2 regions of the Kitasatospora sp. NPDC004289 genome follow, and region 2 is predicted to be linked to the other one. Evidence: riboswitches for the same ligand, from Rfam matches in the RefSeq annotation. Region 2 holds a riboswitch; the other holds the start of a gene.
What was found. A riboswitch is a leader RNA that binds a small molecule or an ion and turns the genes downstream of it on or off. The one in region 2 is predicted to bind S-adenosylmethionine.

Region 1 (4,676 bases), on a different contig from region 2:
CACCGGGAGCAGGGCCCATGGCGCACACGACGGACGAGACGCTCACCGTGCTCGTCTACAGCGACGACCGCAACACCCGCGAGCAGGTCACCCTTGCCCTCGGCCGCCGCCCCGCCGCCGACCTCCCCGAGGTCGAGGTGCTGGAGTGCGCGACGGTGCCCGCCGTCCTGCGCGCCCTGGAGAAGGGCGGCATCGACCTCTGCGTCCTCGACGGGGAGGCCGTCCCGGCCGGCGGCCTCGGCGTCGCCCGCCAGATCAAGGACGAGATCTACGGCTGCCCGCCGGTCCTCGTCCTCATCGGCCGCCCGCAGGACTCCTGGCTCGCCGCCTGGTCCCGCGCCGACGCCGCCATCTCCCACCCGGTCGACCCGGTCCCCTTCGCCGAGTCCGCGGCCACGCTGCTGCGAGCCCGCGTGGCGAGGCGCACTCCTGCGTAAGTGGTGATGCGTCCGGGGGCGCGGGGAACTGACGCACCGTCCCACCCGGGGCGGCCGTCTCACTGGGAAGAACAACACCGCATCAGCGGGCCGCACCTCGCTAGGCTGGCTCCAGTCCACGTCAAGACGGAGAACTGGAGCTAGCCATGGCCCGTACCTGGCCCGACCTGTTGAGCGCACTGCTCGCCGGTGAGAACCTCACCCAGGCCGACGCCGCCTGGGCGATGGACCGGATCATGAGCGGCGAGGCCACCCCCGTCCAGGTGGCGGGCTTCGTGGTGGCGCTCCGCGCCAAGGGCGAGACGGTGGACGAGATCGCCGGCCTGGTCGACTCGATGTACGCCCACGCCGTCCAACTCACCGTCCCCGGACCGGCGGTGGACATCGTCGGCACCGGCGGCGACCGCGCCAAGACGGTCAACATCTCCACCATGTCGGCCATCGTGGCCGCCGCCGCCGGGGCCAAGGTGGTGAAGCACGGCAACCGTGCCGCCTCCTCCGCCAGCGGCGCGACCGACGTGCTGGAGCAGCTCGGCGTCAGCCCGGACGTCCCGCCGCACCGGGTGGCCGAGATCGCCGAGGAGGTCGGCCTGACCTTCTGCCCGGCCCCGGTGTTCCACCCCGCGATGCGGCACGCGGCCCCGGCCCGCCGCGACCTCGGGGTGCCGACGGCCTTCAACATCCTCGGCCCGCTGACCAACCCGGCCCGGGTGACCGCCCACGCGATCGGCTGCTTCGACACCCGCCTCGCCGGGCTGATCGCCGGGGTGCTGGCCCGCCGCGGCGCCAGCGCGCTGGTCTTCCGGGGTGACGACGGCCTGGACGAGCTGACCATCTCCACCACCTCGCACGTCTGGACGGTGAAGGACGGTCAGGTCACCGAGACCACCTTCGACCCGCGCGAGGTCGGCATCGACCTGGTCGACATCGAGGCGCTGCGCGGCGGCGACCCGGCCTTCAACGCCGCCGTGGTCCGCCGCCTGCTGGCGGGTGAGCGCGGCCCGGTCCGGGACGCGGTGCTGCTCAACTCGGCCGCCGCGCTGACCGCCCTGGACCTCACCGACGCCCCGCTCCCGGAGCAGCTGAAGGCCGGGATGGCGCGGGCCGCCGAGGCCATCGACTCGGGCGCCGCCGAGACCCTGCTGAAGAACTGGGCCGAGGCCACCACCCGTTCCTGAGCGTCGAGTTGAAGGCCCGGACCACGGTCCGGGCCTTCTTCGTACCCGGATGCGTCCAGATAGTGGAATGCCGTTTGACCACTCTTCGGAAGCCGCTCTAGAGTTCACGACAGGTCATGAGCGACAGCGACAAGCCCCAGCTTGCTGTCCGGCAACCCTCCGTCCGTGGCGGGGTGCCCTGGGTGAGGACCGGGCACTGCGGCGATCCGTCCGCAGCGCAAGCGCGGACGTCGGCGGCACAGCTGCACCCCGAGGTCCCGGACCTTCAGAGGAGTGCACCCCCATGTCCGTCGCCACCTCCACCTGCGCCCCGCTCCCCGTCCTCGGCCACGACGTCCAGGTGCCGCTGGCCTCCGGCGAGAAGGTCACCTACGCCGCCCTCGACTACGCCGCGAGCTCCCCGGCCCTCCAGCGGGTCTGGGACGACGTCGCCGCCTACGCCCCGTACTACGGCTCGGTGCACCGCGGCGCCGGCTACCTCTCTCAGCTCTCCACCGACCTGTTCGAGCAGAGCCGCCGCACCGTCGAGGAGTTCCTCGACCTGCGCGAGGGCGACCAGGTCGTCTTCACCCGCGCCACCACCGACTCGCTCAACCTCCTGGCCGCCGCCGTCCCGGCCGGCACCGAGGTCTTCGCCTTCGAGACCGAGCACCACGCCTCGCTGCTGCCCTGGGCGCACAACGGCCTCAAGGTCACCTACCTGCGCGCCCCCCGCTCGCACGCCGAGGCGGTCGAGGCCTTCGACCTGGCGCTCGCTCAGAACCCCGCCGAGCACCGCCTGCTCTGCGTCACCGGTGCCTCCAACGTCACCGGCGAGCTCTGGCCGATCGCCGAACTGACCGAGGTGGCCCACCGCCACGGCGCCCGGGTCGTCCTGGACGCCGCCCAGCTGGCCCCGCACCACCGCGTCTCGGTCCGCGAGCTGGACGTCGACTGGATCGCCTTCTCCGGCCACAAGCTCTACGCCCCGTTCGGCGCCGGCGTCCTGGCGGGCCGCTCCGACTGGCTGGACGCCGCCGAGCCCTACCTGGCCGGCGGCGGCGCCAGCCGCACCGTCGCCCGCGAGCTCGACGGCTCCGTCGCCGTCGAGTGGCAGACCGGCCCGGCCCGCCACGAGGCCGGCTCCCCGAACGTGATCGGCGCCTACGCCGTCGCCTCCGCCTGCCGGGCGCTCACCGAGGCCGGCTTCGACGCGCTGGAGGCCCGCGAGCAGGAGCTGATCGCCCGTCTGAAGGCCGGTCTGGCCGAGGTCCCCGAGGTCCGGGTGCTCAGCCTGTTCGGCGAGGACGCCGCCCGGGTCGGCGTGCTCTCCTTCGTGGTGCAGGGCTGGAACAGCTCGCACTTCTCCGCCGCGCTCTCCGCCGAGTACGGCATCGGCGTGCGCGACGGTCTGTTCTGTGCGCACCCGCTGGTGCGGACCCTGCTCGGCGGGGAGGAGGCGGCGCCCTCCGAGTGCGGCGCCCCCGAGCCGTCGCTGCCGGGCGAGCGCAGCCTCAACGCCATCCGGGTCTCCTTCGGCGCCGGCACCCCGGACGAGCACCTCGACCGCTTCCTGGCCGCCGTCCGGGCGCTCGTCTCCGACGGGGCGGCCTGGAACTACCGCAACGAGGGCGGCCGCTGCGTCGCCGACTCCCGTCGGGGCTGAGCGGAGTGGGACGGTAGGGCAGCGACCTCAGGGGCGCGGGGCTCTGCTGATCTGCGGCTCCGCCGCGGCGCGCGCGGGGGGAACGGCAGCACGGGCAACCGGCTGACGGCGGTTCAGTTGCCGGTGAGCCGCCTTCCGTACCCGCGCAGTTCCTCGCGCCCCTGAGCGCTTGCCCTGCCGAGGCTCCGTATGTCAGTCGAGCCCGAGGGCGAACGCCGCTTCGAGGTCGTGCTTGGAGTAGGTGCGGAAGGCGATCTGGGTCTCGGTGTGCTGGACGCCGGGGATCTTGTTGACCTTGGCCGGGATGACGGAGGCGAGGTCGTCGTGGTGGCGGACCCGGACCATGGCGACGAGGTCGTAGCCGCCGGTCACGGAGTAGACCTCGCTGACGCCCTCGATGGCCGCGATCTCCTCGGCGATCTCGGGGATCCGGTCGACGCTGGTCCTGATGAGCACGATCGCGGTGATCACTCTGAAGCTCCTGTCCGTTGGTTCCGGGTCAGCGTAACGGCCGCCCAGGTGCCCAGGTACCCGGCGGCGAAGCCGATGACGTGGACCGCGTAGGCCACGCCGGTGCCCCCCTGGCGGACCGAGAGCCACTGGAGCAGGAACCAGAGCCCGAGCACCAGCCAGGCCGGGAACCGCAGCGGCAGGAAGAGCAGCACCGGCACCAGCGCGGTGACCCGCGCCCTCGGGTACAGCCGCAGGTAGGCGCCGAGCACTCCGGCGATCGCCCCGGAGGCCCCGACCAGGGCGCGGACCGACTCGGGCCCGCCGGTCTGCGCGAGCGCCCAGCCGTAGGTGGCGAGGTGACCCACCATCAGGTAGCCGAGCAGGAACCGGACCCGCCCGAACCGCTGCTCCACCCCCGGCCCGAAGACGAAGAGGAAGAGCAGGTTGCCCAGCAGGTGCGCCCACCCGGCGTGCACGAACAGACCGGTCAGCGGCGAGAGCAGCACCAGCTTGTGCGGCGAGGGCACCAGCGGCGGGCAGTCCGCCGACGCGGGCGGCAGCTGCCGGAGCCGGTCCTGCGTCAGCGGACGGTTCGCCAGCAGCTCGGCGGGGACGGCCCCCCAGCGCTGTTCGTAGCGCTGCTCGGCGCAGACCCGGGCCGGGCCGGTGCCGTAGCGGGGGTTGAGGCCGGCGCTGGGGGAGACCAGCAGGACCAGCAGGCTCAGGCCGATCAGCGTCCAGGTGACCACGGGGACCCGTTCCGGCGGGCGGAGGTCGCGGGTGCCGGGCGGGTCCAGGACGGGGGTGGCCATGGGTGCAGGCATTCCTCCGGGGCCGGTCCGGCACACCCGGGCCTGCTGCATGTGGGGGACCCGCGGGGCGGGCCGGAATCCGTCGGACCGGATCGCGGACGCCCGGTCCGCGGGCACCCGGCCAGGCAATAGGCTTGGCCTCCCGGACCCT
Region 2 (4,676 bases):
GCGGAGACCGTGCCCGCCGCCGAGGCCAGCACCGGAAGGCCGTCCGAGCCGGTGTTCCCGTCCACCACCATGTCCAGCGCGGGGTCATGGCCCCAGGTGTTCAACTGCCACACCGACCCGCAGGGGAACGGGAGTTGGAACGCCGGACGCTCCGCACTCCGCTCCGCCGACGCCACCCCGGACGCCACCCCCGGCACCGTCACCAACGCCGCTGCCAAGGCCAGCAGCACCCACCACACCCTGCGCACGCCCCACCCTCCTCCGGCGGCCGGCGCCGCCCCGGCCCATCGTCCCCGGACCCGCGCCGCCCGGACACCTCGGAACTCCGAGGGTCCGGTTAGGGTTCGCGGAGACGATCAAGGAGAGGGGCGGGCCCGGGATGAGTGGCTGGACGAGGGCGTTGGACGCGGCCGGGATCACCGACCCCGGGCTGCGGGAGGACTACACCCGGCAGCGGCGGCAGGTGACGCGGTACCGGCGCGAGGCCGCGCTGGCCGCCCAACTGCTGCTCCCCGCAGGTCTGGTGCCGCACGTGATCGCTGCCACCGCCTACATGCACCGCACCGACACCCTGCTCGACAGCGGCCCTCCGGAGGGACGGCGGGCGGCGTACGCGCGGTGGGAGCACGAGGTCGAGCGTGCCCTCGCCACCGGGGCCACCGACCAGCCCGAGCTGCGCCCGTTCCTGCACACCGTCGAGGCCCACCCCGCGCTGCGCACGCTGGTGCCGGAGCACCTGGCCGGTGCCCTCGCCGACCTCGACTTCCCCGGCTTCGCCACCGAGGCGGACTACCAGGCCTACCTGGACGCCTACGCGCTGCCCGCCTTCCTGGTCGTCGCCACCCTGCTCGGCCCGGACGGTGACCAGGGCGACTACCGCGCCGCCTGCCGCACCTACCTCGACGCCGCCCAGCGGATCGACTTCGTCGCCGACCTCGCCGAGGACCTGGCCGACGGCCGGCTGACGCTCCCCCAGGAGGTCCTGGAGCGGCACGGCGTCACCCGCCCCGACCTCGAACGGGCCGCCGACCTCCCGGCCGTCCGGGCCCTGATCACCGCTCAGCTCGACCACGCCGACCGCACCCTCGCCGAGGGCCGCGCCGTGATCGACCTCGCCCCGCCCTCACACCGTCCGATGGTCCGCTGCATGGTCGGCCTGGACGCGCTCACCTCCCGCGCCGCCCGGGCCGACCTCCCCGCCCTCCTCCGGCGCCCGGCCGGCCCGCCCAAGGGCGCCGCGCTCCGCCTGCTGGCACGCGAGTACCTCCGGGCCCGGCGCGTCCGCCGGGCGAACCCCTGACGACCCCTCGGGTCACCCGGCTGCCCGACTCAGGGCTCAGAACCGGCCGGGCCCAGCGCTCTCGTGACCGCCGGGCTCAGGACCGCCCGGGCTCAGGACGGCCCGGGCTCAGGACTGCCGGACGGCCTCGGTGAGGCGTTCGGCGGCGTCCACCACGGCCTGGGCCAGCCGGGCGCCGGGGTGGCGGCTGAGCCGCTCGATCGGGCCGGACACCGTGACGGCCGCCACCACGCGGTTGGACGGGCCGCGCACCGGCGCCGAGACGGACGCGACCCCGAGCTCGCGCTCCCCGACGGCCTGCGCCCAGCCCCGCCGCCGCACCCCGCTCAGCGCGGTCGCGGTGAAGCTGGCGCCCTGCAGGCCCCGGTGCAGCCGCTCCGGCTCCTCCCAGGCCAGCAGGATCTGGGCCGCGGCCCCGACCCGCATCGGAAGGGTGACCCCGACCGGGACGGTGTCCCGGAGGCCGGAGAGCCGCTCCGCCGCGGCCACGCAGATCCGCATCTCGCCCTGCCGCCGGTAGAGCTGGGCGCTCTCCCCGGTGACGTCGCGCAGGTGCGCGAGCACCGGCCCGGCCGCCGCCAGCAGGCGGTCCTCACCGGCCGCCGCCGACAGTTCGCCGATCCGGGCGCCGAGCGTGAACCGGCCCTCGATGTCGCGGGCGACCAGCCGGTGCTGCTCCAGCGCGACCGCCAGCCGGTGGGCGGTCGGCCGCGCCAGGCCGGTGGCGGCGACCAGCCCGGCCAGGGTGGTCGGGCCGGCCTCCAGGGTGCCGAGGATCGAGGTGACCTTGTCGAGGACGCCGACGCCGCTGATGGTTTCCATGGGTGTACTCCGTCTCAGAACCGCGGACGGCGGGTGGGTCCGCCCGCGGCGGCTCCGTGCGGGGAGCCGGGGGTGGTCAGCGAGGGAAGGCCGCAGAAGTGGGCCGAATGCCTGCGCCGGACACGAAACGGGTACGCGAAAGCGCCGGGGCGGGTAGCGCCCGGGCGAAGGACAGCACAGAGAGCACCGTGTCTCCTCATCTTTCCCGCGCCACAGTGGCGACAGGCCGGAGTTGGCACTGCTCCCGCACGGCACGGCGCGTACTTCGGACGCCGGGTCGAACGGGGAGTTGCCGGGGCTTCGTAGGGCCGGTCCCTCCACCCCTCTGGATGATTCGCGAGGAACCATATCAAGTCGTGGCGGCGCCGTGACCAACCTCCCCCCACCTCGTCCGGAACCGCCCCGCCCCGGGCCGAAACCGGCCCGTCGGATGATCCACATTGGTAGCGTCGCCGCGTGACAGACCAACGAGCAGGGCAACCACAGCACACCGACCGGGGACTGACGCGCCGTCAGACGCTCGCCGCGGCCCTCGGCACGGCCGGCGCGGCCTGGCTGCTGCGCGGCACCGTCGGGCCCGACAGCGCGCAGGCCGTCGGCGCCGCCCCCGCCGGTCTCCCCGGAGGGCTGGTCCCGTACCAGCAGGTGTTCGAGAACTGGGCCGGGGAGGTCCGCACCGACCCGCTCTGGGTCTGCGAGCCGACCACCCCGGAGCAGGTCGCCGAACTCGCGGACTGGGCCCGCGCCGCCGGCTGGCGGCTGCGCCCGCAGGGCCACCGGCACGGCTGGGCCCCGCTCACCGTCGCGCCCGGCACCCCGTCCACCGCCCGCGTCCTGCTGGTCGACACCACCCGCCACCTCACCGCCGTCACCCTCACCGGGGCGACGGTGTCCGGCGCACCGACCGTGCGGGTGCAGACCGGCGCCGCGATGGAGGACCTGCTGGCCCGCCTCGCCGAGCAGGGCCTCGGCGTCACAGCCTGCCCCGCCCCCGGCGACCTCACCGTCGGCGGCGTGCTCGCGATCGGCGGCCACGGCACCGCCGTCCCGGCGGCCGGTGAGACCGCCCCGGCCGGCCACGGCTACGGCTCGCTCTCCAACCAGGTGGTCTCGCTCACCGCCGTGGTCTGGGACGGGACCGCCGGCCGCTACGCGCTCCGCACCTACGACCGCACCGAGGCCGAGGCCGGCGCCCTGCTGGTCCAGCTCGGCCGGGCCTTCCTCACCGAGGCGGTGCTCCGGGTCGGGCCCGACCGTCCGCTGCGCTGCGTCAGCCGGGTCGACGTCCCGGCCACCGAGCTCTTCGCCGCCCCGGGCACCGCGGGTGCCCGCACCCTCGCCTCCTTCGTCGACCGGGACGGCCGGGCCGAGGCGATCTGGTACGCCTTCACCACCCACCCCTGGCTCAAGACCTGGCGGCTCACCCCCGGGCGGCCGTTCGCCGCCCGCACCGTCACCGAGCCCTACAACTACCCCTTCTCCGACAACATCCCGAAGCCGGTCGCCGACCTGGCCGGCCAACTGGTCTCCGGCGCGCCGGAACTGGCCCCGGTCTTCGGGCAGCTCCAGTTCCTCATCACCAAGATCGGCCTCACCGGGGACCTCACCGACGTCCTGCTCTCCAGCGGCCTGCTGCGCTCCCTGCTCACCGGCGAGCTCCTCACCCACCTGCTCGCCGACGGCCTGCGCTCCGACCTCTGGGGCCCCTCCCGGGCCCTCCTGCAGTACGTCCGCCCCACCACCCTGCGGGTCACCGCCAACGGCTACGCGGTCCACCTGCGGCGGGCCGACCTCCAGTGGGCGGTCAACGCCTTCACCACCACCTACGAGCGCCTGCTGACGGAGTACCAGCAGCGCGGCGAGTACCCCGTCAACGGCGCCGTCGAGATCCGCGTCACCGGCCTGGACGACCCCGCCGCCACCGGCATCCCCGGCGCGCGGCCCGCCCTGCTCTCCGCCCTGCGCCCCGACCCCGCCCACCCCGACCGGGACACCGCCCTCTGGCTCGACATCCTCACCCTCCCCGGCACCCCCGGCCTGCACCGCTTCTGCCGCGACCTCGAACAGGCCCTGCTCGCCCTCTTCGACGGCACCCGCGCGGCCCTCCGGGTCGAATGGTCCAAGGGCTGGGCCTACACCGACACCGCCGCCTGGTCCGACCCCACCCTCCTCACCACCACCATCCCCGCCTCCTTCCCCGACTGGACCGAGGCCGTCACCACCCTCGACCGCCTCGACCCCCACCACGTCTTCGGCAACCCCTTCCTGGACACCCTCCTGCGCTGATCGTCAGGCTTCCAGTCACCAAGCCGCATCAGGAACCGCCACGCGGTGGCTCTGGCGCACAACAGACCCAGCTGCCAGGGCCACTTCACGCCCCATGCCAGTCGGCCTCGGCGGGGGGAGAGAAATGGTCGAGCCCTACCCGCCAGGTTCGGTGAGAGCGGCCTACATCTCTTCCGACGCTTGGAGTGACAGCGCGCAGCGGGTTCAGGGCTACCAGGAAACCTCCGAACTGCCGTGATCCATCACTATCGCTTCAAGGCGTTCCTCC

Region 1: another riboswitch for S-adenosylmethionine. It lies ahead of ACWEPF_RS27545 (aminotransferase class V-fold PLP-dependent enzyme); the one in region 2 lies ahead of ACWEPF_RS19050 (IclR family transcriptional regulator).

Annotation. Positions count from the first base shown of each region.
Region 1 is NZ_JBSGEL010000048.1:5,294-9,969, forward strand. Features, by position in the region: gene ACWEPF_RS27535 (response regulator) at 18-437, shown strand; gene trpD (anthranilate phosphoribosyltransferase) at 584-1,615, shown strand; SAM riboswitch class IV at 1,728-1,845, shown strand; gene ACWEPF_RS27545 (aminotransferase class V-fold PLP-dependent enzyme) at 1,899-3,260, shown strand; gene ACWEPF_RS27550 (Lrp/AsnC family transcriptional regulator) at 3,453-3,731, opposite strand; gene ACWEPF_RS27555 (rhomboid family intramembrane serine protease) at 3,728-4,525, opposite strand.
Region 2 is NZ_JBSGEL010000026.1:2,590-7,265, forward strand. Features, by position in the region: gene ACWEPF_RS19040 (peptidoglycan DD-metalloendopeptidase family protein) at 1-248, opposite strand, end outside; gene ACWEPF_RS19045 (phytoene/squalene synthase family protein) at 380-1,300, shown strand; gene ACWEPF_RS19050 (IclR family transcriptional regulator) at 1,409-2,122, opposite strand; SAM riboswitch class I at 2,316-2,458, opposite strand; gene ACWEPF_RS19055 (cholesterol oxidase substrate-binding domain-containing protein) at 2,579-4,408, shown strand; gene ACWEPF_RS19060 (AfsR/SARP family transcriptional regulator) at 4,619-4,676, opposite strand, start outside.